DNA from 4 places in the Atlantibacter sp. genome. Region 1 is predicted to be linked to each of the others. Evidence: predicted binding sites of a transcription regulator. Region 1 holds the regulator's gene; each other region holds the start of a gene.

What was found. The regulator CRP, encoded in region 1, controls carbon source genes, mostly activating them, when cyclic AMP is high. The targets are predictions, from matches to a motif close to ATGTGANNNNNNTCACAT.
Region 2: psiE (phosphate-starvation-inducible protein PsiE) is a predicted target of CRP. The motif match lies at 1,917-1,934, and genes of this name have one in related genera.
Region 3: hpt (hypoxanthine phosphoribosyltransferase) is a predicted target of CRP. The motif match lies at 4,124-4,141, and genes of this name have one in related genera.
Region 4: epd (erythrose-4-phosphate dehydrogenase) is a predicted target of CRP. The motif match lies at 5,202-5,219, and genes of this name have one in related genera.

Annotation. Positions count from the first base shown of each region.
Region 1 covers NZ_DAMBQK010000007.1:12,784-20,740, reverse strand. The annotation lists gene ppiA (peptidylprolyl isomerase A) at 1-34, shown strand, start outside; gene RT120_RS08685 (YhfG family protein) at 140-310, shown strand; gene RT120_RS08680 (putative adenosine monophosphate-protein transferase Fic) at 300-902, shown strand; gene pabA (aminodeoxychorismate synthase component 2) at 933-1,496, shown strand; gene RT120_RS08670 (aspartate aminotransferase family protein) at 1,582-2,799, shown strand; gene RT120_RS08665 (YccS/YhfK family putative transporter) at 2,789-4,885, opposite strand; gene crp (cAMP-activated global transcriptional regulator CRP) at 4,933-5,565, opposite strand; gene RT120_RS08655 (OsmC family protein) at 5,869-6,273, shown strand; gene RT120_RS08650 (phosphoribulokinase) at 6,300-7,166, opposite strand; gene RT120_RS08645 (YheU family protein) at 7,276-7,494, opposite strand; gene RT120_RS08640 (hydrolase) at 7,491-7,957, opposite strand, start outside.
Region 2 covers NZ_DAMBQK010000008.1:17,729-25,685, reverse strand. The annotation lists gene malF (maltose ABC transporter permease MalF) at 1-456, shown strand, start outside; gene malG (maltose ABC transporter permease MalG) at 468-1,358, shown strand; gene psiE (phosphate-starvation-inducible protein PsiE) at 1,452-1,871, opposite strand; gene RT120_RS09495 (YjbH domain-containing protein) at 2,006-4,102, opposite strand; gene RT120_RS09490 (capsule biosynthesis GfcC family protein) at 4,102-4,839, opposite strand; gene RT120_RS09485 (YjbF family lipoprotein) at 4,836-5,474, opposite strand; gene yjbE (exopolysaccharide production protein YjbE) at 5,537-5,782, opposite strand; gene pgi (glucose-6-phosphate isomerase) at 6,145-7,794, opposite strand.
Region 3 covers NZ_DAMBQK010000025.1:55,772-63,728, reverse strand. The annotation lists gene cueO (multicopper oxidase CueO) at 79-1,626, shown strand; gene RT120_RS18500 (glucose/quinate/shikimate family membrane-bound PQQ-dependent dehydrogenase) at 1,676-4,075, opposite strand; gene hpt (hypoxanthine phosphoribosyltransferase) at 4,270-4,806, shown strand; gene can (carbonate dehydratase) at 4,833-5,495, opposite strand; gene RT120_RS18485 (ABC transporter ATP-binding protein) at 5,603-6,529, shown strand; gene RT120_RS18480 (ABC transporter permease) at 6,526-7,296, shown strand; gene RT120_RS18475 (PTS sugar transporter subunit IIA) at 7,420-7,851, shown strand; gene RT120_RS18470 (polysaccharide deacetylase family protein) at 7,927-7,957, shown strand, end outside.
Region 4 covers NZ_DAMBQK010000004.1:125,546-133,502, forward strand. The annotation lists gene tkt (transketolase) at 1-1,906, shown strand, start outside; gene RT120_RS06015 (energy-coupling factor ABC transporter ATP-binding protein) at 1,949-2,632, opposite strand; gene RT120_RS06020 (ABC transporter ATP-binding protein) at 2,626-3,303, opposite strand; gene RT120_RS06025 (energy-coupling factor transporter transmembrane component T) at 3,291-3,998, opposite strand; gene RT120_RS06030 (ECF transporter S component) at 3,999-4,577, opposite strand; gene RT120_RS06035 (DNA-binding protein) at 4,597-5,034, opposite strand; gene epd (erythrose-4-phosphate dehydrogenase) at 5,415-6,434, shown strand; gene pgk (phosphoglycerate kinase) at 6,484-7,647, shown strand; gene fbaA (class II fructose-bisphosphate aldolase) at 7,840-7,957, shown strand, end outside.

The DNA of each region.
Region 1 (7,957 bases):
GATAGTTATCCTGTCTGCTAAAGTCCTGCCATAACCGCTTTTTGCGCGGGTTCGCTTAACCCGCGTTTGCCGCCTCCCGGCGTGTCTGTGATTTGCTGCTTATACTTGTGGCAAATACGGTCACGATCAGGGAGGCGCTATGTCTAAAAAACTCACCGATAAACAGAAATCCCGTCTCTGGGAGCAAAAGCGAAACGGCAACTTTCAGGCCAGCCTGCGCCTGGAGGGACGCGATATCCCGCTAATCGAGTTAACCACAGACGAAGCCGAGCAACGCCTTCAGGAAGTCAGGGGGCAATATGAGCGATAAATTTGGCGACGGGCGCGATCCGTATCTCTATGCCGGTCTGGATGTACTGAAAAACCGCCTTACTATCCGCCAGGCGCAGCGTCTGGATGCCGCGATGCTGGAACTGGTTGCGCTGCGTGCCGCCACGTTGCCGCTGGGGCCGATCCCACGCGGGTTGCCCCATCTCTGTGCTATCCACCGTCACCTGTTCCAGGACGTGTTCGACTGGGCGGGCGAGTTGCGTGAAGTGGATATTTACCAGGGCGATACCCGCTTCTGCCATTTCGGCTATATCGAGAAAGAGGGCAACGACCTGTTCCAGGATCTGGAAGACGAAGGGTATCTGGCAGGGCTGGCCGCGCCGGAATTTATCCAGCGGCTGGCGCACTACTATTGCGAGATTAATGTGCTGCACCCGTTCCGCCTGGGTTCTGGCCTGAGCCAGCGCATTTTCTTTGAGCAACTGGCGATTCATGCCGGGTATAGTCTCGACTGGCGCGATATCGACCCGCCGTTCTGGCGTGAAGCAAACCAGGCTGGCGCGATGGGCGATCTGGAGCCGCTGGTCTTGATATTCAGCAAAGTGGTGAGTGAAGCACGGGAAAGTGAGTAGAATAGCGCGGTTCATTTTTTCGGAGCCGCCATGCTACTGCTGATTGATAACTACGATTCGTTCACCTGGAACCTGTACCAGTATTTCTGCGAACTCGGCGCAGAGGTGGTGGTTAAGCGCAACGATGAAATCAGCGTTGCCGACATCGCCACGCTCGCGCCGCAAAAAATTGTCATTTCCCCCGGCCCCTGCACCCCCAATGAAGCGGGCATCTCTCTGGATGTGATTCGTGATTACGCGGGTAAGCTGCCGATCCTCGGGGTCTGCCTTGGGCATCAGGCCATAGGCCAGGCGTTTGGCGCACGGATTATTCGCGCCCGTCAGGTGATGCACGGCAAAACCTCAGCGATTCGCCATAACGGTAGCGGCGTGTTTCACGGGCTGAATAACCCGCTCACCGTGACGCGCTATCACTCCCTGCTGATTGACCCCGCCACGCTGCCGGACGACTTCGACGTCACCGCCTGGAGCGCGGAGGATGAAATCATGGGCATTCGCCATCGCGAGTGGGATCTGGAGGGTGTGCAGTTTCATCCCGAAAGCATTCTCAGCGAACAGGGCCACGCGCTGCTTGCCAACTTTTTACGCCGCTGATTTTTTATTGCCATTAATTGATTTTTTATGCATATTTTGTGCTTATATTTTCAATTAAGATTTTGCATAAACGGATGGGCATAAGATGGCAAATGAACAGACTGCAATTACCCGGGCGACTTTTGACGACGTTATTCTGCCAGTCTATGCACCGGCTGAGTTTATCCCGGTAAAAGGGCAGGGCAGCCGCGTATGGGATCAGCAGGGTAAAGAGTACGTTGATTTTGCCGGCGGGATTGCGGTCACGGCGCTGGGTCACTGCCATCCGGCGCTGGTGGAGGCATTAAAAAACCAGGGCGAAACGCTGTGGCACACCAGCAACGTGTTTACCAATGAACCAGCGCTGCGCCTGGGTCGCAAAATTATCAACGCGACCTTTGCCGAGCGCGTACTGTTTATGAACTCGGGCACCGAAGCCAATGAGACCGCGTTCAAACTGGCGCGCTATTACGCCTCTACCCGCCACAGCCCGTATAAAACCAAAATCATCGCCTTCCATAACGCTTTCCATGGCCGTTCGCTGTTTACCGTGTCGGTCGGCGGGCAGCCGAAATATTCTGACGGCTTCGGCCCGAAACCGGCAGATATTATCCACGTGCCGTTTAACGATCTGCATGCGGTGGAAGCAGTGATTGACGATCACACCTGCGCCATTGTGGTGGAGCCGATTCAGGGCGAAGGCGGCGTGACGGCGGCGACCCCGGAATTCTTAAAGGGCCTGCGCGAGTTGTGCGACAAACATCAGGCGCTGTTGGTGTTTGATGAAGTGCAGTGCGGCATGGGCCGTACCGGCGATCTGTTCGCTTACATGCATTACGGCGTGACGCCGGATATCCTCACCAGCGCCAAAGCCCTGGGCGGCGGTTTCCCGATCAGTGCAATGTTGACCACTCAGGATATCGCCTCGGCGTTCCATGTAGGCTCTCACGGCTCCACTTACGGCGGCAACCCGTTAGCCTGTGCGGTAGCCGGCGCGGCGTTCGATATCATCAATACCCCGGATGTACTGGCTGGCGTGAACCAAAAACGTGCCCAGTTCGTGAAGCATCTTGAGCAAATTGACGCGCAGTACGACGTGTTCAGCGACATTCGCGGCATGGGGCTACTGATTGGCGCCGAGCTTAAACCGCAGTACAAAGGCCGTGCGCGTGAGTTTTTGCACGCGGCGGCAGAAGCGGGCGTGATGGTGCTGAACGCTGGCCCGGATGTGATGCGCTTCGCGCCATCGCTGGTGGTTGAAAGTGCCGATATCGATGAAGGCATGACGCGCTTCGCGCAGGCCGTTGCGAAAGTCAGTCGTTAACCGCTTTCGGATTATTGAGCCGCCGGTTTAGCCAGATCCCATGATGCGGCCGCTGACGCCATGCTACTGACGAAATGGTGTGCATGGTGTCGAGATGGCCGAGTATCCGCTGGAGATGCTGTTCCAGCACGCTTAACGGCCCCTGAGACAGGGCTTCCGGCATATCCAGGATCACCGCGTCTTTGGTTTCCCCCGGCTCGTCATATTCCAGCCGCTGCTGGCAGCGCTGGAGCGCAATTTCGCAGGACTGCAAATAGCGCTGCGCCAGGTCACGCGTCAGCATGGTGTGTTCCCGCGCCATAGTGGTCATCGCATTAATATGCTCGACGATAAACTGGCTGTGGGTCACCCACAGCTTCATCTCTTCCAGATAGCGGGTATTGAATCCCGGTTCCTGCATCGCCTGGTTCAGCGAATTGTACAACGCGTTATGCGCCTGGTTGACCAGCATGCGCTGCCAGGCCAGCGGCGTAGGTTGCGGGTCGTCACTGAGGATCAAGCGTATCGCTTTCTGGTCTGCCTCCAGCGCATCGTGAGCGTTTTTACGCAGCAGGCCGCTTTGCCACTGGGGCCACAACCACACCATGCCGCCAAAGGCGATCAGGCAGCCAATCAAGGTATCAATCAGTCTCGGCAGAATATACTGCTCCCCGCTCAGGGAGAGCAGTTGCAGGCTATACACCGCCGTGACGGTAAAGCCGATAGTCGCCCAGCCGTAATTTTTGCGGATGATGAGATAGCTCACGATGGTGATGACCAACATCGCCAGCAGGGTGTAGCCATCGGCAACGTGATAGTGCAGAGTGATCCCGGCGATGATAAGCCCGGCCATGGTGCCGCCCGCTCGGTGGAGAATACGCACCCGCGTGGCGCCGTAGCCGTTCTGGGTCACGAACATCACGGTCATTAAAATCCAGTAGGGTTTCGGTAGGTGCAGGGCGCTACCCACCAGGCTGGCAATGCTCAGCATCACCGCGATACGGGCGGAACTGCGCAGGGCGGTGGACTTCAATGACAGATAGCTTTTCAACGCGCGCAGCACGGGCAGGCGGCGCTGCTTATCTTCCATCAGATCGCGCGAATACAGTGGACGCTGGGATTTCAGCACTCTGGCGATACGGCTGAAATGGTATTCGCAGAACTGTCCCACCGGGTTATCGGGGTGCTGGCGGGCAATTTTTTCCAGCGCGCCAATCTGCTTATCCATTTCAAAGCGCTTCGGGTAACGGTGATACAGGATATCGTCGGCGCGTTCCCGCAGGCGGGCCGCCACCGTCTGGGCATTCCAGCGGATCACCGCCTCGGCGTGGCTTTCGCGCACCAGTTTCTGCACCTCTTCGGGCTGATGCAGGCTGACGGAAATATGCTCCTGCAAATCCAGCGCGATCTGGAAAGTGCGCAGCAGGCGTTTATAGCCGTGATGCTTACCGGTCGACAGCATATGTAGCTGCTGATAACACTGGGTAATCAAGTCGACGGTTTTTTGCTGGCGTGCCAGCAGCGGCGGCAACGCGCTTTGCGGATCGGTATGCTGGGTCAGCAGGCTGTATTTGGCTTCGCAATATTCCGCCAACTGGCGGTACAGCAGGCTCAGGGTTTCGCGCAGCGGCTGTTCGCGCCACACCCAGAACCAGAACCAGTTAAACAGCCCATACCACAGCGTGCCCAAGGCATACAGCAGCAGCGGCTCCCACATCGGCATATAGCCCGCCAGGCTGAGTGTGAATATCGCTGCAATAAGCGACGCCGGGAGCAGGCGAGCATGAAGCGGACTGATTTCCGCCGTTACGCCCAGGATCAGCGCCAGCCCGGAGAGCGCCAGTGGCAGCGGCACGGCGTTAAGCAGCAGTAACTGCATCGCCAGGCTGCTGAGCGCGAACAGTGACCCGCCAATAACCAGGCGTTTAAAGAAGCGCTTGTGCGGGGTGTCCAGGCCAGCGATGTTGCAGCAGGCGGGAACGAGGGAGAACAGGAGACCTTGTTGCAGATGGCCCAGAACCAGACCCACCGCCACAGGCAAACACAACACCAGGGTTTGACGAAGTGCGTAGTTGATTTCGGGGTGGTAGATCAGGCGTCGCCACATGGGTGAGATCGGATGAGACGGCGTGTTGCCACGCCGTTTCGCAGGGTTTAGCGGGTACCGTAAACCACAATGGTCTTACCGTGGGCGGAGATCAGGTTTTGATCTTCAAGCATTTTCAAAATGCGGCCAACGGTTTCGCGGGAGCAGCCGACGATCTGGCCGATCTCCTGACGGGTAATTTTGATCTGCATACCATCCGGGTGGGTCATGGCATCCGGCTGTTTGGCCAGATTCAGCAGCGTTTGTGCGATGCGGCCAGTGACATCAAGGAAGGCGAGGTTGCCCACTTTCTCTGACGTCACCTGCAGACGGCGCGCCATCTGCGAAGACAGACGCATCAGGATGTCAGGGTTAACCTGAATCAGCTGACGGAATTTTTTATAAGAGATTTCTGCCACTTCACACGCCGTTTTGGCGCGAACCCAGGCACTGCGTTCCTGACCTTCTTCGAACAATCCCAGTTCGCCGATGAAATCGCCCTGATTCAGATAAGAGAGGATCATTTCCTTGCCCTCTTCATCTTTAATCAGCACTGCCACGGAGCCTTTAACGATGTAATACAACGTTTCCGCCTTTTCACCCTGGTGAATCAGCGTGCTCTTCGATGGGTACTTATGAATATGGCAATGAGACAAGAACCATTCGAGAGTCGGGTCTGTTTGCGGTTTGCCAAGCACCATGCGCGGTTATCCTCTGTTTTAAGCTGACTCCAGAGAGCAACAATAATAACCCTCTGGGTTTTTGCAATCGTCTCTTCTCCTGGCCGGAGAAGGGGCCTTTAACGTCCTGTGGCCTGTAATAGGTGTGGTCGTATGCACACATGCATTACATCAATGTATCGCTGTAGCATCCGACTGTTTTAGCATAGCTTTACGTGAGTGTCTCCTATTGTCTCGTTTCAGCTTGACCTGGCTCTCATCCGTTGCGCGTTTTGTTACAGCCGCGTAATCTGTCAGTAATTTTGAAACACTGGAGTAACCAAAATGCAGGCAAGAGTGAAGTGGGTAGAAGGGTTAACTTTTCTCGGTGAGTCCGCCTCAGGACACCAGGTTTTAATGGACGGCAACTCCGGTGACAAAGCGCCCAGCCCGATGGAAATGGTATTAATGGCGGCGGGCGGTTGCAGCGCCATTGATGTGGTGTCGATCCTTCAGAAAGGACGTCATGACATCACCGACTGCGAGGTGAAATTGACCTCCGAGCGCCGTGAAGAAGCGCCGCGCTACTTTACCCACATCAACCTGCATTTCATCGTGACCGGTAAAGCGTTAAAAGACGCGGCGGTGTCCCGTGCGGTAGATCTGTCGGCAGAGAAATATTGTTCAGTCGCCTTGATGCTGGAAAAAGCGGTGAACGTCACCCATTCCTACGAAGTGATTGAAGGATAAGTGCTTAATAAGGCGGCGTTGCCGCCTTAAATTTTTCGCCCTTCCATGATTCTTTTTACCAGCGGCAGCATGATCAGCTCCATCGCCAACCCCATTTTCCCGCCTGGCACCACTAATGTATTGATGTGGGAAATGAATGAGCCCTGCAACATGGCCAGCAGCCAGGGGAAATCGATCCCTTCCAGGTTCCTGAAGTGAATCACCACCAGGCTCTCATCCAGCGAAGGAATTGCCTTCGCGGCAAACGGGTTTGATGTATCAACGGTGGGGACACGCTGGAAGTTAATATGGGTACGCGAGAACTGCGGCGTGATGAAGTTGATGTAGTCTTCCATCGAACGCACGACCGAATCCATCACCGCTTCACGGGAGTGCCCGCGTTCGCTGGTGTCACGGATGAGCTTCTGGATCCATTCCAGGTTGACGATCGGCACCACGCCCACCAGCAAATTCACATGGCGCGCGACATCATGATGGGGCGTCACCACGCCGCCATGCAACCCTTCGTAAAACAGCACGTCCGTGGGTTCGGGCAACGGTTGCCAGGGGGTAAAAGTACCCGGTACCTGGTTCCAGGGTACGGCTTCGTCATAGGTATGCAGATATTTACGCGATTGCCCGGTACCGGTTTGCCCGTACTGATTAAAAGTCTGTTCCAGCAGGCCAAAGTCGTTGGCCTCCGGCCCGAAATAGCTGATGTGCCTGCCCACGTCGCGCGCTTTGCGGATCGCCATATCCATTTCAGGGCGGGTATAGCGATGAAAGCTGTCCCCTTCCACTTCAGCGGCATGCAGGTTGAGCTGGGCGAAAATCTTACGAAAGGCGAGGCTGGTGGTGGTGGTCCCGGCCCCGCTGGAGCCGGTAACGGCGATGATCGGATGTTGGGCAGACATAGCGGAACAACTCCTTAGGGTAGCGACGTGAAAATAAGACCCGTGCAAGGCGAATGAGTTCTGGCGGTCTGATCTGCCGCCAGTGGTTTTTATTGTTCAGCGAGCGGTCTTACCCCCGAAACTGATCGCGCGGCATGATGTTGACCGTTTCATGCAGTTCCGACCACACCAGAACCGCGTCGCCGCGTTCCAGTTGGTGCTTTACCTGAGAGACTTTATCGCTGAGCGAGCGTTCATGTTCACCATAATCGGTGCCTTCCCGCAAGACAAAAGCTTCAATGAGGTTTTCAAGCGTTTCCGGGTCGAGGGATTGCCAGGGAATAATCATGGTTTATCCAGATAAGGTGTGAGCCAGTCGGGAATGCGCGCTTCAAGCCACATTTTCGGACGCAGGGCGGTACCGCCTACGAATCCCACGTGCCCGCCATATTCGGTCAACTGGTATTCGATATTGGCCGGTAGCTGGGCGATATCTGGGATAACGTGGCTATCCATAAACGGGTCGTCCTGCGCATGAATGATAAGTGTAGGCTGGGTAATCGACGCCAGCAGCGGCATCGCGCTACAGCGCCGGTAATAATCGATGGCGTCGTCAAAACCGTGGGCTTTTGAGGTGATCAAATCGTCGAATTCACGCAGGCGGCGGATCCCTTTCAACTGGGCTATATCTACCGGCAGCGTACCCGGATAAGCCAGCAGCTTGCGCGAGGCATTGGCCTTAAGCAAATTCAACAGGTAGTGCTGATAGACCCGGGAAAAGCCTTTTTCCATATGGTAGCAGCAATGTTCCA
Region 2 (7,957 bases), on a different contig from region 1:
GACCCTACCACCGCCCGCGCCATGATTATCATCGTGAACACTTGGCTGGGTTATCCGTACATGATGATCCTGTGCATGGGTCTGCTGAAGGCGATTCCCGACGATCTCTATGAAGCGTCGGCGATGGATGGCGCGACGCCGTTCCAGAATTTCTTTAAAATCACGTTCCCGCTGCTGCTCAAGCCGCTAACGCCGTTAATGATCGCCAGCTTTGCGTTCAACTTTAATAACTTCGTGCTGATCCTGCTGCTAACCAACGGCGGACCGGACCGTCTCGGCACCACCACACCGGCAGGCTATACCGATCTGTTAGTGAGTTACACCTACCGCATCGCCTTTGAAGGCGGCGGCGGTCAGGATTTCGGCCTCGCAGCCGCTATCGCCACGCTGATCTTCCTGCTGGTGGGCGCGCTCGCGATTGTTAACCTCAAAGCCACGCGCATCAAGTTTGATTAAGGAGACGACACATGGCTATGGTTCAACCGAAATCTCAAAAGCTGCGTCTGTTTATCACGCACTTGTTACTGCTGATGTTTATCGCCGCCATTATGTTCCCGCTGTTGATGGTGGTGGCGATCTCGCTGCGCTCGGGCAACTTCGCCACCGGCAGCCTGATCCCGGAGCAAATTTCCTGGGAACACTGGAAGCTGGCGCTGGGCTTTGACGTGGTTCATGCCAACGGCAGCGTCACGCCGCCGCCGTTCCCGGTCCTGCTGTGGCTGTGGAACTCGGTGAAAATCGCCGGCATTACTGCAATCGGCATAGTGGCGCTTTCCACCACTTGCGCCTACGCTTTTGCCCGTATGCGTTTTCCCGGCAAGGCTACCCTGCTGAAAGGTATGCTGATTTTCCAGATGTTCCCGGCGGTACTGTCGCTGGTGGCGCTGTATGCGTTGTTCGATCGCCTCGGCCAGTACATTCCGTTTATCGGCCTGAATACCCACGGCGGGGTGATTTTCGCTTATCTCGGCGGCATTGCGCTGCACGTCTGGACGATCAAAGGCTATTTCGAAACCATCGACGGTTCGCTGGAAGAAGCCGCCGCGCTGGATGGCGCAACGCCGTGGCAGGCGTTCCGCTTAGTGTTGTTGCCGCTGTCGGTGCCGATTCTGGCGGTGGTGTTTATTCTGTCGTTTATCGCCGCCATTACCGAAGTGCCGGTGGCGTCGCTGCTGTTACGTGATGTAAATAGCTACACCCTGGCCGTGGGCATGCAGCAATACCTCAACCCGCAAAACTACCTGTGGGGCGACTTTGCTGCGGCTGCGGTACTTTCCGCTATCCCGATTACCCTGGTGTTCCTGCTGGCCCAGCGCTGGCTGGTCAGTGGGCTGACGGCGGGGGGCGTGAAAGGCTAAGTTTCATCGTTATATGCCACTGTTGTTATCCTCAATTGCCGTTGTGATTTTCCTTATCTGTGACTCCCTTCGGCGGCCTTCGGGCCGCCATTTTTATTCGCGTTTCAGCCGTTTTGAGTTGCACAGCCACAACGTGATCACTAACAGCAGGATCGCGCCGGAATAGATCAGCACATCCATCGGCGATTTATGATCGACGATGATCAACCGCACAATGGCGGTGATGCCGATGTAGATGAAATAGCGCAGCGGGAAGTGGTAGCCAGACTGAAAATACTTCACGATCAGGGCGATGAATTCGAAATAGAGGAAGTAAACCACCAGCCCTTCCACCAGCTCGTATTTGCTGGCCTGAATGGGCGAGAAGAGCACATCGGCCAGATGCAGGGTCTCTTTTCCGAGAAAGATAACCAGGATCAGGCCCAGGCTGAGTAAGCCAAGATTCAGCACCGTTTGCAGGATGGAAGAGACCCATTCCCCGCGCGCGCGTGACGAAGCGGATAGCGTGGACATAACAGCGTCCTCATCTCAGGAGTGAGGAATCGTTATACGTCAGAAATGTGATCCAGATCTAGTTTTATTTGCTTATGTTTTAACCAGCAGCCAGCGCGCCTGCGTATGAAACCCAGGGCGCGCGGCGGCAATAATCAGCGGAAGTTGACGCTGCGATCGCTGGTCATGCTGTAGAGATCGAACTTACGGCCCAGCATCTGCCCGCCGTCGCGGGTGAGCGGTGTCCAGCCGATAGCTGCGCGGCTGCGCGTCGGGCCAGACGAGAACAGATCGAGCGGCACGGACACGTACACGCCTTTGGTGAAGTCCCCTTCCCCGTATTCATCCGGTGAAACGTTAGTGAGGGTAGCATAGCCGCCCACCACCACGCCGCTGTCGAAGCGTTTGGACACTTCCAGCGTACCGCCCTTATCCCCGGCCAGATACTGCCCGACGCTGGCTTTGATTAACACGTCCTGGGCAAACGGCGGCGTCCAGTACGCAGACAGGTGACCGGTTTTCACGCTGTAGTCGGTGAATTTCATCATGTCCTGCGCGCTGCGCCAGTCACGCTGTTTGACGTAGTTGGCGTCCAGGCCGAAGGCCCAGTTGCTGTCCACCGGGCGATACAGCACTTCCGCCCCTGCGCCGCCGTACATGGTTTCCAGATAGCCGCCGTAAACCTGGCCGTAAAAACCGTTGCCGAAATACTGGAAATAGTTGGCTTGCAGGTTGTTCACGTAGACATCGTTTTCTACGTACTCGCGCACGTGGGTACGCACGCGCGGCAGGGACGAATCCTTCGGTGGATTGGTGTAGTTAAATTTGTCGTAGTTGTTGGCGATGTTGGCGAACAGGCTACCGGTGGTCAGCAGATGGTCGGTGACCCACCAGTCGGCGGTGCCCATCACGCCCACCTGGTACATATAAAAACTCTCTGGCCCGCCGATGGACTGATTCAACACCGGGTCGAGGTGGAAACTAAAGCGCGATGGCTCGATATACCAGCCCTGCTCCGGGTTCTCCAACGTTACCGGTTCAATACGTTTTTGCGCCAGCGCGGTTTCCTGGCCTAACGGCTCGCCTTCAAGGTGACGTTGCAGGCTGGCGACGTCGGTTTCAGTGGTGACCTGCGGCATTTTGGCGCGCGTCTCGGTGACGCGGATGGTACGGATGCCGTCGGGCAGATCGTTCATCACGATCCGGTTGGCGCGCGCAATGCCCTCCTGCGAGTCGCGGTATTTCACCTGCTCGCCAGTGACGTACAGCGTATCGCCCTGGGTCTGGATCTGCGGGTCGTTCAACCCGGCGTTGTATTTCAACAGGGTCAACTGGTTGGCCGCCACGCTGTGCTGGATAATCGCTTCCTGCGGCTCCGGCTGGTATTCCGGGCGGCGGTTATCGTTATAGCGTGGTCGCAGGTCGTTGAAATTGGTACGCAGCGTGACGCCGAACATAAAGGTGTTGCCGCGCTCATAGCTCAGGTTAACGTCGGCCCAATCGGTGGCGCGATAAATAGCGCCGACGTTAAACTTGCTCTTCTGTTCAAGCTTACCGGCGAAGTCCTGGGTGTAGTTATTGCCTTCATATTCCAGCTTCAGGCGCAGCGGCTGCCACGGCGTTTGATACTCCACCCCGCCAAACAGCGACGCCGGGCCGTGGAACATCTGGCCTGCATCTACCGAACCGGCTTTGTTATAGCTGTTGTCGCGCACGCAGTATTTATCGCTGTACGAACAGAACGGGTTTTTGACGTTGCCGCTGGTGCCCAGATAGCCCCAGCCTAATCCCAGCGAGAAATCAAACGGCCCCCAGGCTTTATTCGCCACGATGTATTCAGCATCGAACAGCCCGGTCCCGCCGATATCCCGCGCGCCGACGGCAACCTGCGGCATCCAGTAACTCTCTTCCCACAGCCGCAGTTTGAGATCGAAAGCTTTATCTTTGTATGTCTGATCGCCGGAGAACGCCTCGACGCCGCTGTAGCGCCGGGTGCGGGCATCGGTATAGCGCAACGTGGTTTCCAGCCACGGGAACAGTTGCACCGAGGCGGAGTAATAGCGGTACTGATCGTTATCGCGATAGTTGAGGCTCAGTTCGCCTTCGCGCGCCATCCGCGCCGTGGGCGTTTGCATCAGGCCCACGCCGCCGAAATCCGATTGCGACGGGCCAACCGGCGCAGGCCAGGTTTCTGCCTGGCACGTCGACGCCACGGCCAGCGCCACGAGGCTATACAGGTAGCGTTTTTTTATCATTGCGGTATCCGATGCGTCAGGGAATCAACAAGTTGCGCGTTGAGGTTGTCATACGCCGATGAAAACAGCCGCTCCGAAAAGCCGACTAAAATAGCGCTGCCCGGCGCAGGCTCGACGTGGCGTTGGTTCCAGTACGCCACCGGCGCTTTTTGCACCCGTCCGTTCGGGTAAATCACCCAAACCACACTGCGCTCCGCACCGCTGAGCAACGCGGTTTCGTCGAGGTACTCCGCCACGCTTTTGCCCGGCGTGAACGGTTTTTTCCCCGCGCCGCTGACCAGGCCGTACAGCGTGATATGGTCGGGCATCTTCCCGGCCCACAGGGTGTATTCTCCTGCCAGCGGCTTATTGGCAGCGGTCTTTACTCTCAGAGTGTCGGGATCGAGATCGACAAACTGGCGATCGGTAACCTTGATTGCCGCCATTTGCTGTTGAACCTGGCGGATAGCCGCAGCGTCTTCGCCCGATTCCTGGGCGGCAAGAGAGGCCAGGCGAGACAGTAACTGCTGATGGCGTGCCTGTTGATCACGGGTTTTCCCGGTGACGCCAATCACGGCACCGGGCCACCAGCTGTGCGCCAGCGCGGGTTGGGTGACCACATCCGATAAGCGTTGGGCATCCTCAATTTTCAACGTCTCGCCGCTGTCGGTGCGATGTACTGTCACCGTACCCGCCGCGTGGAGACTCTGGCTTAACAGGCTCAGAATGAGGGCGGTGAAAGGAAGCATTCTCATGATTTCGCCGCCTTGATGAGTTGCGTAGTAACCGGGTAATAGTCGGCTCCGAGCCACTGTTCAGAGCGGCGGATCTGCCCGTCGCTGTCGATCCAGTAGCGGTTGCGCCAGCTTGTGCGATCGGTCGTCACCGTCTCTTCCAGTACCCGAACGGGGGTGATATCGCTGCCGGTTTTCAGGCTGTCGCTGCCCTGCCAGCGAAACTGCGAGCGCGCGGTGGCGTAACGCGCCTGCTGATGCTCGGTCCAGCCCATCACCCGCGTCCAGCCTGCGCCGTCGCGGATTTGCCCCGGTGCCTTCAACGGGTCGGCGTCCAGATTGCTCACCTGGAGCAGGTTGTCACTCAATCCGGTGGTTTTAACCAGCCGTCCGTGTTGGGTAATCAACATGGCCTGATCCTGCGTCACCCATTTCTGCTGCCCGTCTTCCGAGAAGGCGAGCACCACAAACAGCTGCGGGCCGTTGTTAAGCGTCATGTACTGGCTGGCATAAGGCATATTGTGGATTTCGTCATCGGTGAGCGTGACGCCGTCTTGCCCCGTCACGCTGTGCCAGAGTGACTTACCCATGCCGGTGAGATTGGCAGAACACGCCTGCAGCAGCAGGCAAACTGTAATGATCGCGACTCGCTTCACGCGTTTCCCCAGGGTCAAAATAACCACACCGCAGTGTGGTTATGGTTAAAACACCCGTTACGTTACTGGGTGGTACTGGTTGTGGTGGTTGTCGTGGTTCCGGTGTTTGAACCGTCGCCTCCGCCCGTTGCGGCAAGCGCCACACCGACTACCGAACCAACCGTACTGGCGCTGGTCGCAGTAGAGGTGCCTGCTGAGACCGATGTCGCGGCACTACCCGCCGCTTCACCCACTTCCACCGAAGCGGCGAAAGCAGACGATGCGGCAAGCAGAGACACGGCAAATACGCCGTAGGTTATTTTCTTCATACCAGGTTCCTTTCATTGAATGAATGGAGATATACCTGAATTATCCAGGCGCTACCGAGTATACATAACCTGACACGGGGATTTGACGTGATGGGGAAATAGCCGGACGGCTTTCGGACAATTAAACAACGCGGGAGAAAAGCACCGGGAAAATTAATAAATAAACTTTAAAAGCAAGTAGTTAAAAATAACAAGTCAAAACAAAGCCTCCGGTTAATCCTAAATTACCTTCTTCCTTCATACGTGGCTGAATTTATTTTCAGATAAACCTCAGCGGCTATTGTTTAAATAAACCTGCGGCAACGGGATAAATCCGATAAAAAAAACCGGCATTACGCCGGATTTTTTAACGTTATCGCTAATTATCCGCGCCAGGATTTATAGCGGTTAATTAAGCCATTGGTAGAACTGTCGTGGCTGCTAATATCGCTGTTATCGTTCAGCTCCGGCAGAATACGGTTGGCCAGCTGTTTACCCAATTCCACACCCCACTGATCAAAGGTGAAGATGTTCAGGATTGCGCCCTGGGTGAAGATTTTATGCTCATACAGCGCAATCAGCGCGCCCAGGCTGAACGGCGTGATTTCACGCAGCAGAATGGAGTTGGTCGGGCGGTTGCCTTCGAACACTTTGAACGGTACTACGTGATCGAGGGTTTTCGGATCTTTACCCTGATCGGCGAACTCCTGTTCAACCACATCGCGGGATTTTCCGAACGCCAGCGCTTCGGTCTGCGCGAAGAAGTTAGACAGCAGCTTCGGATGGTGATCGGACAGTGGGTTGTGGGTGATCGCCGGGGCGATAAAGTCGCACGGCACCAGCTTGGTGCCCTGGTGGATCAACTGATAAAACGCGTGCTGGCCGTTGGTGCCCGGTTCGCCCCAGATGATTGGGCCGGTCTGGTAATCCACGGCATTACCGTTACGGTCAACGAACTTCCCGTTGGATTCCATGTTGCCCTGCTGGAAGTAAGCCGCGAAACGGTGCATGTATTGATCGTACGGCAGGATCGCTTCGGTTTCCGCGCCAAAGAAGTTGTTGTACCAGATGCCAATCAGCGCCAGCAGTACCGGCAGGTTTTTGTCCAGTTCGGTGGTGGAGAAGTGCTGGTCCATGGCGTGCGCGCCGGACAGCAGTTCAACGAAGTTGTCGTAACCCACGGACAGGATGATCGACAAACCAATCGCCGACCACAGGGAGTAACGGCCACCGACCCAGTCCCAGAATTCAAACATGTTGGCGGTATCAATACCGAATTCGCCGACTGCTTTACCGTTGGTAGACAAGGCAGCGAAGTGTTTTGCTACGTATTTTTCATCGCCAGCCGCTTTCAGGAACCAGTCGCGCGCGCTGTGGGCGTTGGTCATGGTTTCCTGCGTGGTGAAGGTTTTGGACGCCACCAGGAACAGGGTGGTTTCCGGGTTCACTTTCTTCAGCACTTCAGCGATGTGCGTTCCGTCAACGTTAGAGACGAAATGCATATTGAGATGATTTTTATACGGGCGCAGCGCTTCGGTCACCATAAACGGACCGAGGTCAGAGCCGCCGATACCGATGTTCACCACGTCGGTAATGGCTTTGCCGGTGTAGCCTTTCCAGTTACCGGAGATAATCGCTTCGGAGAAAGACTTCATCTTCTCCAGCACCGCGTTGACTTCCGGCATGACGTCTTTGCCATCCACCAGAATCGGGGTGTTGCTGCGGTTACGCAGCGCCACATGCAGCACCGCACGGTCTTCGGTACGGTTGATTTTCTCGCCGGAGAACATCGATTTAATCGCGCCCTGCAAATCGGTCTCTTTCGCCAGCGCTAACAGTTTATCCAGCGTCTCCTGCGTGATGCGGTTTTTGGAGTAGTCCACCAGCATCTGATCGTTGAAGGTTGCGGAAAACTTAGCGAAACGGTCAGCATCGTCGGCGAACAGCGACGCGATGGTGACATCTTTCATTTCAGCGTAATGGTTTTGTAGTGCCTGCCAGGCAGAAGTCTGCGTTGGATTGATGTTTTTCATAGCAATACTCATGTGGATTTGAAAAATGTGACTGCCGTCGATTGTAGCGCTACTCCGGGCAATTGCGATGACTTTTGTGCCCTGCCCGTACCACTCGACGAATACGCCGCCGCCAGATTGCTGAATCGAGCGTCCCGGCAAAGTATAGCGGTTATAAGTTATT
Region 3 (7,957 bases), on a different contig from region 1:
TTATTCCGCTGGCTTGACCTTCCGCTTAGGGGAGGGTTTATGCTCAAAATTACGCCTGCGAACTATAAGGAAATCGACATGCATCGCCGCGACTTTTTAAAATACTCCGCTGTGCTGGGTGCAGCGAGCGCGTTACCGCTGTGGAGCCGTTTCGCGCTGGCCGCCGAACACCCCGCTTTACCTATTCCCAATCTGTTATCCGCCGATGCAGAGAGCCGCATCCGCCTGATGATCCAGGCGGGCCAGACGCTGTTTAACGGCAAAGCGGCGACCACCTGGGGTTACAACGGTAACTTACTTGGCCCGGCGATCCAGTTGCGGCAAGGGAAAGCCGTGACCGTTAATATTCACAACACCCTGGCGGAAGAAACCACGCTACACTGGCATGGTCTGGAAATTCCCGGCGAGGTGGATGGCGGCCCGCAGGGTGTGATTAAACCCGGTGAAACCCGCACCGTCTCCTTTACGCCGCAGCAGCGCGCCGCCACCTGCTGGTTCCACCCGCACCAGCATGGCAAAACCGGGCATCAAGTGGCGATGGGATTGGCTGGGCTTGTGTTGATTGAAGATAACGACAGCCGCCTGCTGCGCCTGCCTCAGCAGTGGGGCATTGATGACGTCCCGCTGATTATCCAGGACAAACGCTTCGGGGCCGACGGCCAGATCGATTATCAACTGGATATGATGAGTGCCGCCGTCGGTTGGTTTGGCGACACGCTGCTGTGTAACGGCGCGGCGTATCCGCAACATGCCGCGCCGCGCGGCTGGCTGCGGCTGCGTTTGCTCAACGGCTGTAATGCCCGTTCGCTGAATATCGCCACTAGCGATGGCCGCCCGCTATACGTCGTCGGCAGCGACGGCGGCCTGCTGGCCGAGCCGGTAAAAGTCACCGAATTGCCGATGATCATGGGCGAGCGCTTTGAAGTGCTGGTAGAAAACCGCGACAACACGCCATTCGATATCGTGACGCTGCCGGTGAAGCAGATCGGCATGACCGTCGCGCCGTTTGATCAACCGGTGCCGGTGGTGCGCATTCAGCCGCTGGTGGTGACCGCGTCCGGTGAGCTGCCAGACAAGCTGGTCGATATGCCTGCGATACCGGATAGCGCTAACGCCAAAGAGCGCTGGCTACAGCTAATGATGGACCCGATGCTCGACATGATGGGTATGCAGGCACTGGAACAAAAATACGGTAAACAGGCGCTGGCTGGCATGGGCATGCACCACGGTATGGGCCACGGTAATATGAATCATGGGGGTATGGGCCATCAGAATATGGACTTCCACCACGCCAACAAAATTAACGGGCTGGCGTTTGATATGTCTAAACCGGCATTTGCTGTCGAGCGTGGGCAGTACGAGCGCTGGACCATTTCCGGGGAGGGCGACATGATGATGCACCCGTTCCACATCCACGGCACCCAGTTCCGCATCCTGACCGAAAACGGCAAACCGCCAGCGGCCCATCGTGCAGGCTGGAAAGATACCGTCTGGGTGGAAGGCGCGCGTAGCGAGGTGTTGGTGCGTTTCGATCATCCCGCCCCGGCGGAGCAGGCCTACATGGCCCACTGCCATCTGCTGGAACATGAAGATACCGGCATGATGCTGGGCTTCACCGTTGCGTAAAATAAAAAGGCCGCGAATCATTCGCGGCCTTGTTCTTTAACGTTGAGAGTTACTTCGCGTCATCCGGCAACGCGAAGGCAACAATGTAATCACCCATCTTCGTGCCGAACGAACCGTGGCCCCCGGCGGAAATCACCACGTACTGCTTACCGTTAACCTCATAGGTCATCGGCGTGGCTTGTCCACCGGCTGGCAGACGGCCTTCCCACAGTTTTTCACCGTTAGTCATGTTGTAAGCGCGCAGATAGTTATCTGCGGTTGCGCCAACAAACAGCACGTTACCGGCGGTGGAAATCGGCCCGCCGAGCATCGGCATCCCGAGGTTAAACGGCAGCGGGAATGGCAGTGAGAACGGTAGGCTGTCGCGCGGCGTCCCGATACGTTTTTTCCACACCACTTCGTTGGTCTTCAGATCCAGCGCGGAGATGTAACCCCAGGCAGGTTGCTTACACGGCAGACCAAACGGCGACAGGAACGGGTTCAGGGTCACGCCGAATGGCACGCCGTACTGCGGCTGAATACCGGTTTCCTGGCCGCTTGCGGCATGCGGCGGATCGGACGGCTCCATCGGGTTATCCGGGCCGCGCGGCATCAGTTTCGACACGAACGGCAGCGCAATCGGGTTAGCAATCGCCACCTGACGGCTCTGATCGACGGAAATACCGCCCCATTCAAACATCCCCAGGTTACCCGGGAACACCAGCGTACCTTGCTCAGATGGCGGGGTGAAAATCCCTTCGTAGCGCAGTTGATGGAACATCACGCGGCACACCAACTGGTCGAACATGGTCGCGCCCCACATATCCGCGCCGCTCAGATCTTTAGTCGGACGGAAGCTCAGCTCAGAGAACGGCTGAGTCGGGGAGAGGCGGTCACCTTTCGCCGGGCCTTGCGGGACCGGTTTTTCCGGCGCAGGCACCACCAGTTTGCCGTCACGGCGGTCCAGCACGAAGATGTTACCGGTTTTCGCCGGCGCGTAGATCACCGGAACTAGGTTGCCATTCTTATCAGTGATATCCGCCAGCGTCGGCTGGGAAGGCATATCCATATCCCACAGATCGTGGTGAACGGTTTGATAAGACCAGGCCAGCTTACCGGTGGATGCGTTCAGCGCCACAATCGAGCTGGCGTAACGCTCCTGATCTTCGGTGCGGTTACCACCCCAGATATCCGGCGTGGAAACGCCCATTGGCAGATAGACCAGGTCCAGTTGCGCATCGTAGGCGGCAGGCGCCCAGGAATTCGGGGAGTTCAGCGTGAAGTGATGCTCATCCGACGGGATAGCATTCGGGTCTTTGGCACCCGGATCGAACGCCCATACCAGATCGCCGGTATTCACATCGAAACCACGAATAACGCCAGACGGCTCGCGAGTCGAGTAGTTATCGGTCACCGCGCCGGCAATCACGATAATTTTATCGGTCACAATCGGCGGCGACGTCGGCTCATACATGCCCGGCGTGGTCACCGGCTGGTTGGTTTGCAGATTGAGAATGCCTTTGTTGGCAAAGGATTCGCACAGCTTACCGTTGTCGGCATTAATGGCGAACAGGCGGCCATCGTTCACCGGCAGGATGATACGACGCGGACAGTCTGCCACCACGTCCGGGCTGACGGTATCGGCGCGCGCTTCATGATAAGACACGCCACGGCAGGTCACATGCTGGAACGACGGATTGGCGTTCAGCTGTGGATCGAAATGCCATTTTTCTTTACCGGTCGCCGCATCCAGCGCGAACAGACGCTGGTGCGCGCTGCACAGGTACAGCGTGTCGCCCACTTTAATCGGCGTAACCTCGTTGGTGATTTCGCCCGGGTCGGTCGGCAATTTCACATCACGGGTCTGGAAGGTCCAGGCTTCTTTCAACTCATGAACGTTATCCGCGTTAATTTGTTTAAGCGGAGAGAAGCGTTGCCCTTCCTGGTTACGACCATAGGCAGGCCAGTCGCCGTCCGGGATCGCCGGAGCCGCAGTGGTGGCTGCCGCCGCATCGGTTTTCAGCGTGCCATTGATCTCTTGCGGATCGTTAAAAATGGCCCATCCGAGAATACCGGCGGTGATAATCAGCGTCACCATCATTGAGGGGAGAGCAGGGCGCGATATCACCGGCAGTTTTCGCCAGACAAACGGCAGGATCAGCCAGATGCCGAAGAATACCAGGATGTCGCAACGTGGGGTCAATGCCCAGAAGTCGAAGCCGACTTCCCAGATTGACCACAGCATGGTGGCAAGCAGTAGCGCCGCGTACAGCCATAGCGCCGATTGTTTACCGCGCCACAGCAGCCAGGCAACGCCCAGCATTACCAGGCCCGCTATCGGGTAGTACCAGGAACCGCCTAATGTGACTAACCACACCCCGCCAATCAGTAAATACAGCCCGCACAATGCTGCGAACAGGGCTGTTAACACCACGATTAGTGATGATTGTTTATGTTTTGTTTCCGCCATAATCACACTCTTAATTTTTTAGTAGCAAGTAATTATAGTTATTAACATGTGTGATCTTAATCACAAAAAGAGCTTTTTTTCAGAATAGGTCCCGACGCGCTAATTACTGTTATACTGCCTGCCTTACGAATTAGTGTTGGCGGAAAACGCGTCGGCATTTAATGATTTAGCTTTTAAATCATATGGTTAGTGATATGAAACATACTGTTGAAGTGATGATCTCCGAAGCGGAGATTAAAGCGCGTATTGTTGAACTGGGGCGTCAGATTACCGAACACTACCGCGACAGCGGAAGTGAGATGGTACTGGTGGGTCTGCTGCGCGGTTCGTTTATGTTTATGGCCGATTTGTGCCGTGAAGTGCAGGTCGGGCATGAAGTCGATTTTATGACCGCATCGAGCTACGGCAGCGGCATGTCCTCTACCCGCGATGTGAAAATCTTAAAAGATCTGGATGAAGATATTCGCGGCAAAGACGTATTGATCGTGGAAGACATTATCGACTCCGGGAACACCCTGTCGAAAGTGCGCGAGATCTTAAGCCTGCGTGAGCCGAAATCACTGGCGATCTGTACGCTGCTGGATAAGCCGTCGCGTCGTGAAGTGGATGTGAAAGTGGAGTTTATCGGCTTCTCCATCCCCGATGAATTCGTGGTGGGGTACGGCATCGATTATGCCCAGCGCTATCGCCACCTGCCATACATTGGCAAAGTCGTTCTGCTGGACGAATAAACAAAGGGGCCGCGGCCCCTTTGGTGTTATTTATGGCTGGTGTGCGTCTGCGTTAAGTTGCAGATGCCGTTGCGATAACGCTGCTCCAGCGTTTCACGGCTGGTAGCGGTCACGTCCAGATCGCGCAGCAGGCCATCATGAATACCGTAAGCCCAACCGTGGATAGTGACTTTCTGTCCGCGTTTCCACGCAGATTGCATGATGGTGGAGTGCCCAAGGTTGTACACTTGTTCCATCACGTTCAGTTCACACAGCGTATCCAGACGGCGTTCCTGAGGGATTTCGCCCAACAGAGAGCTGTGTTTGAACCAGATATCGCGGATGTGCAACAGCCAGTTGTTGATCAGGCCCAATTCAGGATTTTCAACCGCTGCCTGTACGCCGCCGCAGCCGTAGTGCCCACAAATAATAATGTGTTCAACTTCAAGCACATCCACCGCATACTGAACCACTGACAGGCAGTTGAGATCGGTATGGATCACCAGGTTGGCGACGTTACGGTGAACAAACAGTTCGCCCGGCTCAAGGCCGGTTAACCGTTCGGCGGGAACGCGGCTATCAGAGCAGCCGATCCACAGAAAGCGCGGCTTTTGCGCTTGAGAAAGGCGTTCAAAAAAACCAGGATCTTCGTTCACCAGCATTTTGGACCAGTGAGCGTTATTGCTGATGAGTGTATCGATGTCTTTCATTTAGGTTAACAACCTGTAACCGTGGGATTGCGTTAATGTAATATAAGGCAACTCAATTATTTTTTAAACACCATAACTTTTGTGCGATACAAGGTAACTGTATATCCATGACAATTGCATTGGAACTGGAAGGATTAAAAAAAACCTATCCCGGCGGCGTGAAAGCCTTACGTGGCATTGACTTACAGGTAGAGGCGGGGGATTTCTACGCACTGCTTGGCCCGAACGGCGCTGGTAAATCTACCACCATAGGGATAGTGAGCTCGCTGGTGAACAAGACCTCGGGCCGCGTGAGGGTGTTTGGTTATGACCTCGAAAAAGACGTGGTCAACGCCAAACGCCAGCTGGGCCTGGTGCCACAGGAATTCAACTTCAACCCGTTCGAAACGGTGCAGCAGATTGTGGTTAACCAGGCGGGTTACTACGGCGTTGAGCGCAAAGAGGCCATTGAGCGCAGCGAAAAGTACCTCAACCAGCTCGATCTGTGGGAAAAACGCAATGAACGTGCGCGGATGTTGTCCGGCGGGATGAAGCGCCGTTTGATGATTGCCCGCGCGTTGATGCATGAGCCGAAACTGCTGATCCTCGACGAACCTACCGCCGGGGTGGATATCGAACTGCGCCGGTCGATGTGGGGGTTTCTCAAGGATCTCAACGACAAAGGCACCACCATTATCCTCACTACCCACTACCTGGAAGAAGCGGAGATGCTGTGCCGCAATATCGGCATTATCCAGCGCGGTGAACTGGTGGAAAACACCTCGATGAAATCACTGCTGTCCAAGCTGAAATCAGAAACGTTTATCCTCGATTTAGCACCGAAAAGCCCGCTGCCGAAGCTGGAAGGCTACCAGTACCGCCTGGTGGATACCTCAACGCTGGAGGTGGAAGTGCTGCGCGAGCAGGGCATCAACAGCGTCTTTAACCAACTGACCGCACAGGGCATTCAGATCCTGAGTATGCGTAATAAAGCCAACCGCCTGGAGGAACTGTTCGTAACTCTGGTGAATGAAAAGCAAGGAGACCACGCATGATGCAGCTGTATTGGGTGGCGCTGAAAAGTATCTGGACCAAAGAGATCCACCGTTTTATGCGCATCTGGATCCAGACGCTGGTTCCGCCCGTCATCACCATGACGCTCTATTTTATTATCTTCGGCAACCTGATCGGCTCGCGCATCGGCGAAATGCATGGCTTTACCTATATGCAGTTTATCGTCCCCGGGCTGATCATGATGGCGGTGATCACCAACGCCTACGCCAACGTGGCGTCATCGTTTTTTAGCGCCAAATTCCAGCGCAACATCGAAGAGTTGCTGGTGGCACCGGTGCCGACCCATGTGATCATTATTGGTTACGTCGGCGGCGGCGTGGCGCGCGGTTTGTGCGTTGGTATTCTGGTGACCGCTATCTCGCTGTTTTTCGTGCCGTTTCAGGTGCATTCGTGGCTGTTTGTCGGTGTAACGCTGCTGTTTACCGCCATATTGTTCTCGCTGGCGGGGCTGCTGAATGCCGTTTTCGCCACTACGTTTGACGACATCAGCCTGATCCCGACCTTTGTACTGACGCCGCTAACCTATCTGGGCGGGGTGTTTTATTCCCTGACGCTGCTGCCGCCGTTCTGGCAGGCGCTGTCTCACCTCAACCCCATCGTGTATATGATCAGCGGCTTCCGTTACGGCTTCCTGGGCATTAACGATGTGCCGCTCGGCTTTACGATGGGCGTACTGGTGGTATTTATCCTGGCGTTTTATATGCTGTGCTGGTACTTAATCCAGCGCGGACGCGGCTTGCGCACCTGATCGCGTTACTTCTGAAAGTAAAACGAGGCTCTCATTTTGAGGGCCTTTTATTTTCCCATGATTCGTATCACAACAGCAGCTCGTCACTTCGCTAAACTACCTCTTTTGGATAGGGGGCTGCGAATGCTGGGATGGGTCATCGCCTGTCATGACGACAAGGCGCAATGCATACTGGAACACCTGGAAAAACGCTTTGGCCACATTCCGCAGTGCCGGGTGGTGAACTACTGGCATGGTATTGGTACTAACATGCTTAGCCGAATGATGTGCGATGCGCTTCATCATGCAGACTCAGGCGACGGGGTGATTTTTCTCACCGACTGCAATGGCGGCGCGCCGTATCGCGTTGCTGCACTGATGAGCCACAAGCACGATAATTGTGAAGTGATTTCCGGCGTCACCGCCCACCTTCTTGGCGAACTTTATCCGCTGCGTTTCTGCTTAAGCAGTCGCGCCTTTCGCCATACCATCGTCGAGCGCGGCGGCGACGGCGTGAGCAGTCTCTGGCACCAGCAGCAAAAAAATCCCCCCTTCGTGTTACTGCATCATGCATAACCTGCGGTTTACCGCTTGGTGTGAAAGGCACTTTTTGTCAAAATAAGCGAAACTTTCTCTCCGCTTCGGTTAACTATGCTGCCTCGCCTGATTTTCTGCTTTGTGC
Region 4 (7,957 bases), on a different contig from region 1:
CCCGATGGGCATGGCTGACATTGCCGAAGTCCTGTGGCGTGATTTCCTGAACCATAACCCGAACAACCCGGCCTGGGCTGACCGCGACCGCTTCGTGCTGTCCAACGGCCACGGCTCAATGCTGATTTACAGCCTGCTGCACCTCACCGGCTATGACCTGCCGATTGACGAGCTGAAAAATTTCCGCCAGCTGCACTCGAAAACCCCGGGCCACCCGGAAGTGGGCTACACCGCCGGCGTGGAAACCACCACCGGTCCGCTGGGCCAGGGCATCGCCAACGCCGTGGGCATGGCTATCGCCGAAAAAACGCTGGCGGCGCAGTTCAACCGTCCGGGCCACGACATTGTCGACCACTTTACTTACGCCTTTATGGGCGACGGCTGCATGATGGAAGGCATCTCCCACGAGGTGTGCTCCCTGGCCGGTACCCTGAAGCTCGGCAAGCTGGTGGCGTTCTATGACGACAACGGCATCTCCATCGACGGCCACGTGGAAGGCTGGTTTACCGACGATACCGCAAAACGCTTTGAAGCCTACGGCTGGCACGTGGTGCGCGGCGTTGACGGTCACGATGCGGACGCGATCAAACGCGCCGTGGAAGAAGCCCGCGCGGTGACCGACAAGCCGTCCCTGCTGATGTGCAAAACCGTTATCGGCTTCGGTTCACCGAACAAAGCCGGTACGCATGACTCCCACGGTGCCCCGCTGGGCGACGCAGAAGTGGCGCTGACCCGCGAAGCGCTTGGCTGGAAACACGCTGCCTTTGAAATCCCGTCTGACATCTATGCCCAGTGGGATGCGAAAGAAGCCGGAGCCGCAAAAGAATCCGCATGGAATGAGAAATTCGCTGCCTACGCGAAAGCCTTCCCGGAGCAGGCTGCTGAGTTTACCCGTCGTATGAAAGGCGAAATGCCGGCTGATTTCGACGCGAAAGCCAACGAATTTATCGCTAAGCTGCAGGCTAACCCGGCGAAAATCGCCAGCCGTAAAGCGTCCCAGAACGCCATCGAAGCCTTTGGCCCGCTGTTGCCGGAATTCCTCGGCGGCTCTGCTGACCTGGCCCCGTCCAACCTGACGATCTGGTCCGGCTCGAAAGCGATTAACGAAGACACTGCCGGTAACTACATCCACTACGGCGTGCGCGAATTCGGTATGACCGCTATCGCCAACGGTATCGCCCTGCACGGCGGCTTCCTGCCGTACACCTCCACCTTCCTGATGTTCGTGGAATACGCCCGTAACGCGGTGCGTATGGCGGCCCTGATGAAACAGCGCCAGGTGATGGTTTATACCCATGACTCCATCGGCCTGGGTGAAGACGGCCCGACCCACCAGCCGGTAGAGCAGACCGCTTCTCTGCGCGTGACCCCGAACATGTCCACATGGCGTCCGTGTGACCAGGTGGAATCCGCAGTGGCGTGGAAATACGGCGTTGAGCGTCAGGACGGCCCGACCGCGCTGATCCTTTCCCGTCAGAACCTGGCGCAGCAGGAGCGTACTGAACAGCAACTGGCAGACATCGCCCGTGGCGGTTACGTACTGAAAGATTGCGACGGCCAGCCGCAGCTGATCCTGATCGCCACCGGTTCTGAAGTTGAACTGGCTGTAGCGGCATGGGATCAACTGTCAGCGGAAGGCGTGAAGGCGCGCGTGGTTTCCATGCCGTCTACCGACGCGTTCGAGAAGCAGGATGCGGCGTACCGTGAATCTGTGCTCCCGAAAGCGGTTGCTGCGCGTGTGGCGGTTGAAGCGGGTATCGCTGACTACTGGTACAAATACGTCGGCCTGAACGGCGCCGTTGTCGGCATGACCACCTTCGGTGAGTCTGCTCCGGCAGAGCAGCTGTTTGAAGAGTTCGGCTTCACCGTGGAAAACGTGGTGAAACAGGCGAAAGCGATTCTGTAATTCGCCAGAGTAAAATATGAGGGCCGCTGATGCGGCCCTTTTTTATGCGTTAACCAGAAGCTGTTCCGGCGAGCCGTCCTGGCTGATTCGCCCCTCGCTGAGCCGGACCACGCGCGGAAAGTGGCGGCGTGCGAAATCGTAATCATGGCTGATGGCGACGATGGTATCACCGCGCCGTTTACAGCCCGTGAGCCAGCGCTCGAAAATGGCCAGCCAATACGCGTCAAAATCCCGGCTCGGTTCATCCAGTAAAATCAGCGGCGGCGCCATGGCTTCCAGACTGGCAACCGCCACCATCCGGCGTTGCGCCACATGCAAATCCAGCGGGTGCGCCTGCGCGATTTTCTCCAGCCCGCATAGCGCCAGGGCCGCTTCGGTACGCTGGCGTATTTCCGCTTCAGGCCGTTTCTGCAATCGTAAGCCAAACGCCACTTCGGTATAAACCTGGCTGTGGAGGATCTGGTGTTCCGCTTCCTGAAACAGTACGCCGATAAGCCGGGCGCGTTGCCGGGCTTTCAGTGTCGCCAGCGATTCGCCCTGCACGTGGATCTCGCCCTGAGTCGGTTGAAGTAACCCAGCCATCAGACGCAGCAACGTTGATTTGCCTGCGCCGTTATCGCCGATCAGCGCGACGCTTTCTTGTGGCGCAACCGCTAACGATAGCGCGTTGAGGCAGGATTGCGCTGTTTTCGACCACGAAAAATCAATCTGGTTTATCTTCAACATAACGGCGTGAGCTCTCCTGCCTTCAGTTGCCAGGATGCCTGGCAATAATCGAGAAACGGCTGGCGGTTGCGCTCAAACAGCACGATCAGCGCCTGCCGCTGCTGGGCCCATGCGGCAAGCACCGTTAATATCCGCCGGGTCGCCTGCGGTGTTAAGCGACTGAAGGCTTCATCCAGCAGCAGCAGGCGGGGCCGCATCGCCAGCGCGCTGGCGATCACCACGCGCTGGGATTCGCCGCCCGACAAGGTTGCAGGATGCCGATGGCGCAGCGCCTGGCAGTCGGTCAGCGTCAACGCCTCATCGATGCGTTGCAGGATCTCCTGTTCCGTCAGACAGAGGTTTTCCGGTCCGAAAGCCACTTCTTCCTCCACGCTAAAGGTACAGCCGGAAAGTTGCAGGGCAGGGGATTGCTGCACCAGTTGCACGGTTGGCGATTGCTCGACTAAAGATTGTAGGCCGATGGGCTGACCGAGCAACTGGCCTTTGCCGCTGATTTCACCGGGCAGAAAATCGGGATACCACCCGGCAAGCAGTTGGGCGAGGGTGCTTTTTCCGCTGCCGTTGCCGCCGAAGATCGCCACCACTCCCGGCAGCGAATAGTGGAAATTGAGTCTGCCCGAGGGCTGTGTTGCATGGCGCGGGCAATAGCAAAAATCGTCTAGCGTAACCATAGCCAGGCTCCCGTTTGCGCAAACATCAAAGCAATAAGCCCGTAGCGCGCAATGCGTTGAAGGGCGCTGTCCGCAGGAGCCCAGAGCGTAGTGCGGCGTGGATGCAGGCGAAACCCACGCATATCCAGCGCCGCGCCGCGTACCGCTAAATCATTCAACGCATTATGGGTCAGCGGAACGATCAGCGCCGGAATGGCACGCAAGCGCTGATGCCAGCGGCCATCAAGCGGCACACCGCGCGCCCGTTGTGCTTCGTTGATGCTGGTAAGCTGGCGCTTAAGTTGTTCCACTACCAGCAGTGGCCCGGCAAAGACATAGGCGATGCCCGGCGGCAGGCGGCTTGCGAACAGGGCGCGGGTAAACTGGCGGGCCGGAACAAATCCCATCCACAGTTGTGAGGTGGAGACTATCGCCAGAATGCGCAACCACAGCGTGGTGGCGTCTGCCCAACGTTGGGCATCGCGCGGCTGGCCGCTGATCCACTCGGCTAGCCAACCGCCGTGAACAAGCCATAAGCCCGCACCCAGCGAAAACATCAGCCAGGCGACGTATCGCGCCCTGGGGCGCGTCGCCTTAAACATCAGCAATGAGACAAACGCCGTGGCGCTATAAATAGTCAGAACCAGGCCAGCGGGAAGCAGGAGCGTGGCGCAAGCGGCCCACGCCCACAGCGTTAATGAGGTAAACGGGTGCATTTACCGCACAGCCGACATGGTCGGGAAGTGGCGGGTTGTGCGCAGAGGAAGCTGGCGCAGCAGGATCCAGACGATCACCGCCGTCAGGATTTTATCCACCAGGTTGGCACCCAGCACCGTCACAGCAACAGACTCCACCAGGTTCTGGCCCATCGAGTGCATCCAGGCGACGAACAGATCAGCGCCGCTGCCGGTCACGCCCGCAAACAACGCGGTACGCAAAGGAACCGCCACCACGGTCACGGCGAGGGTGATGATCACGCCGCTGACGATCACTTTCGGCAGGGTGCGGAACCAGCCTGCTTTCGCCAGCCATCCGGCCACCAGGCCAATCACCATCGCCACCGGCGCGAAAGCTGCGGCGATGGGGTCGGTAAGCAGGCCCCAGATCAGGTTAGTGATAAGCCCGGTCAGCATGCCGATTAACGGGCCGAGCAGCACGGCGCTGATCAGCGTGCCGATGGAATCGAGGAAAATAGGCAATTTCAGCATGCTGATTAATTGCCCGCCGATCATGTTGATGGCGATGGCGATAACGATAAGTGCCAGCGTTTGACTGGAAAATTGGCGCTGAGCCATAAAATGACCTCTTGTTAGATTAGTAACGGGGATGGACGACCAGTTCTTCGTAACTGGAAATTTCACAGGGTTGGCGGCTAAAGGTCAGCGCCGTTAGCTCGCCGATAATAATTTCCAGCGTAGTGCGAACGGTGCAGCCAGGCATCATATGGCCGCCGAGCATCGCGCCTTGTGGATCGGAAATAGAAAGATGTAAATGCTCGCCGGTAAGTTCCAGCGTCCCGCTCAGGGATATTACCTCCCAGGTGCCGCGCAGCTGGGTGGTTTCTTCCCGCCCCGCATAACGCAGCGCGACATCGGTCATACTGCCGGTACACCCGGCAATCCAGGCGGCGTGCAGTTGATGGTGTTGAATAAATGCGCGTAACTGGCTTAGTACCTCGTCGCCGGGAAGCAGACGTAACGCGTAAAAGCGCGCCCCGGAAGCGGGTGAAGATGTAAGAGATGTTTTTGACATGGATTCGGGTTACTCCGAGACTCGGACGTGAGGCTGATAATATAAGGACGCAAGAAATGAATTGCTGATATAAATCAGGAAACGGGAGCCAGAACAAACAATAGATCCAGCAATGCTTAGCGATAATTCTGCGATTGGAATAATTTGCTGGTCGGATTTGCAGGAAAGTGTGATGCAGATCAGATATCAGTTTTTGTTCACGCCTGATGAATATCTTTTATTCCGCGTTTCGCTTATCCTAGCTGAAGCGTTTCAGTTTGTATTTCGCTCGACAAATAAACGGTTGGCATGGGTTTATGGTCGGCAAGCATTCCCCTGGTGACGTCGCTGCATTACCCTGTCAGCCACTTCTCTCACCTGGAATGCCTTGCAGGGGATATATGACATTACGCATTGCGGTAAACGGGTTCGGGCGCATTGGGCGCAACGTGGTTCGCGCGTTATACGAATCCGGGCGTCGTGCGGAAATCACACTGGTGGCCATCAACGAGTTAGCCGATGCCGAGGGCATGGCGCACTTGTTAAAATACGACACCACGCACGGACGCTTTTCCTGGGATGTTCGCCAGGAATGTGAACAACTCTGGATTGGTGATGATGTGGTCCGGCTTCTTCATCACCGTGAGCTTCAGGATTTGCCCTGGCGTGAGCTGGGTATTGATGTGGTGCTGGACTGCACCGGGGTTTACGGATCGCGCGCCGATGGCGAAGCCCATCTGGCGGCGGGGGCGAAAAAAGTGCTTTTCTCCCACCCCGGAGGTAATGATTTAGACGCCACGGTGGTGTACGGCGTCAACCATGACGCGTTGCTGGCGGAGCATCGTATTGTCTCCAACGCCTCATGCACCACCAACTGTATTATCCCGGTGATCAAGCTGCTCGATGAAGCTTTTGATATTGATTCCGGGACCGTGACGACGATCCACTCGGCCATGAACGATCAACAAGTTATCGATTCCTGGCATTCAGATTTGCGTCGTACGCGGGCGGCCAGCCAGTCGATTATTCCGGTGGATACCCGGCTGGCGGCGGGGATTACGCGTATTTTCCCCAAATTTAACGACCGTTTTGAGGCCATTGCCGTTCGTGTGCCGACGATTAACGTCACTGCCATTGATTTAAGCGTGACGGTGAACAAAGCGGTTAAAGCCTGTGAAGTCAACGGGTTGCTGCAAAAAGCGGCGCGAGAGACATTTCGTGGTATAGTTGACTATACGGAGTTACCGTTGGTCTCAAGTGATTTTAACCACGATCCGCACAGCGCTATTATTGATGGCACTCAAACGCGGGTTAGCGGTTCGCATCTGATCAAAACGCTGGTCTGGTGTGATAATGAATGGGGCTTTGCTAACCGAATGCTCGACACGACGTTAGCGATGGCCGCTCAAGGTTTCCGGTAAGGTGCAATTTGTGCCTGCAAAACTTTAAGAATCAACGAGAGGATTCACCATGTCTGTAATTAAGATGACCGATCTGGATCTGGCAGGTAAACGCGTACTGATCCGTGCCGATCTGAACGTGCCGGTTAAAGAAGGTAAAGTGACTTCTGATGCCCGTATCCGCGCATCGCTGCCGACCATCGAAATGGCCCTGAAACAAGGCGCGAAAGTGATGGTAACCTCTCACCTGGGTCGCCCGACCGAAGGTGAATACAACGAAGAATTCTCTCTGCTGCCCGTTGTTAACTACCTGAAAGACAAACTCTCCAACCCGGTCCGTCTGGCTAAAGACTACCTGGACGGCGTAGACGTGGCTGAAGGCGAGTTAGTGGTTCTGGAAAACGTTCGCTTTAACAAAGGCGAGAAGAAAGACGACGAAACGCTGGCGAAAAAATACGCTGCGCTGTGCGACGTGTTTGTGATGGACGCATTCGGTACTGCGCACCGCGCGCAGGCGTCTACCCACGGTGTGGGCAAATTTGCCGATGTGGCTTGCGCAGGCCCGCTGCTGGCAGACGAACTGGAAGCGCTGGGTAAAGCCCTGAAAGAGCCGGCTCGCCCGATGGTGGCTATCGTTGGCGGTTCTAAAGTTTCTACCAAACTGACCGTACTGGATTCACTGTCTAAAATCGCCGATCAGCTGATCGTCGGCGGCGGCATCGCTAACACCTTTGTGGCTGCCCAGGGGCACAATGTGGGTAAATCCCTGTACGAAGCGGATCTGGTAGATGAAGCTAAACGCCTGCTGAGCACCTGCGATATTCCGGTTCCGACCGATGTTCGCGTAGCAACTGAGTTCTCTGAGACCGCTGAAGCGACCCTGAAATCTGTTGCTGACGTGAAAGATGGCGAACAGATCCTGGATATCGGCGACGTTTCCGCACAGAAACTGGCTGAAATCCTGAAAAATGCCAAAACCATTCTGTGGAACGGCCCGGTTGGCGTGTTCGAATTCCCTAACTTCCGTAAAGGTACCGAAATCGTGGCTAACGCCATCGCAGACAGCGAAGCGTTCTCCATCGCAGGCGGCGGCGACACGCTGGCAGCCATCGATCTGTTCGGTATTTCCGACAAAATTTCCTACATCTCTACTGGCGGCGGCGCATTCCTTGAGTTCGTGGAAGGCAAAGTGCTTCCAGCCGTAGCTATGCTCGAAGAGCGTGCTAAGAAGTAAGCGTTGAACAGGCGGGGAAACCCGCCTGATTTTCAAATAACTTTTCTACCCAATGGATTTTAGGTCGCAGGAAGGCGGCAAAACGATGCGCTGATTTGAAGCTACGGTTTCGGATGCGCCGGTTTAGCCATCACGCCAGCGGCGCGAATGACAACGGGTAAAAGATGGTCGACGATACAGGACAACCTAAACATGTCTAAAATTTTTGATTTCGTAAAACCGGGCGTAGTCACGGGTGATGACGTACAGAAAATCTTCCAGGTGGCTAAAGAGAATAACTTTGCTCTGCCAGCGGTTAACTGTGTAGGCA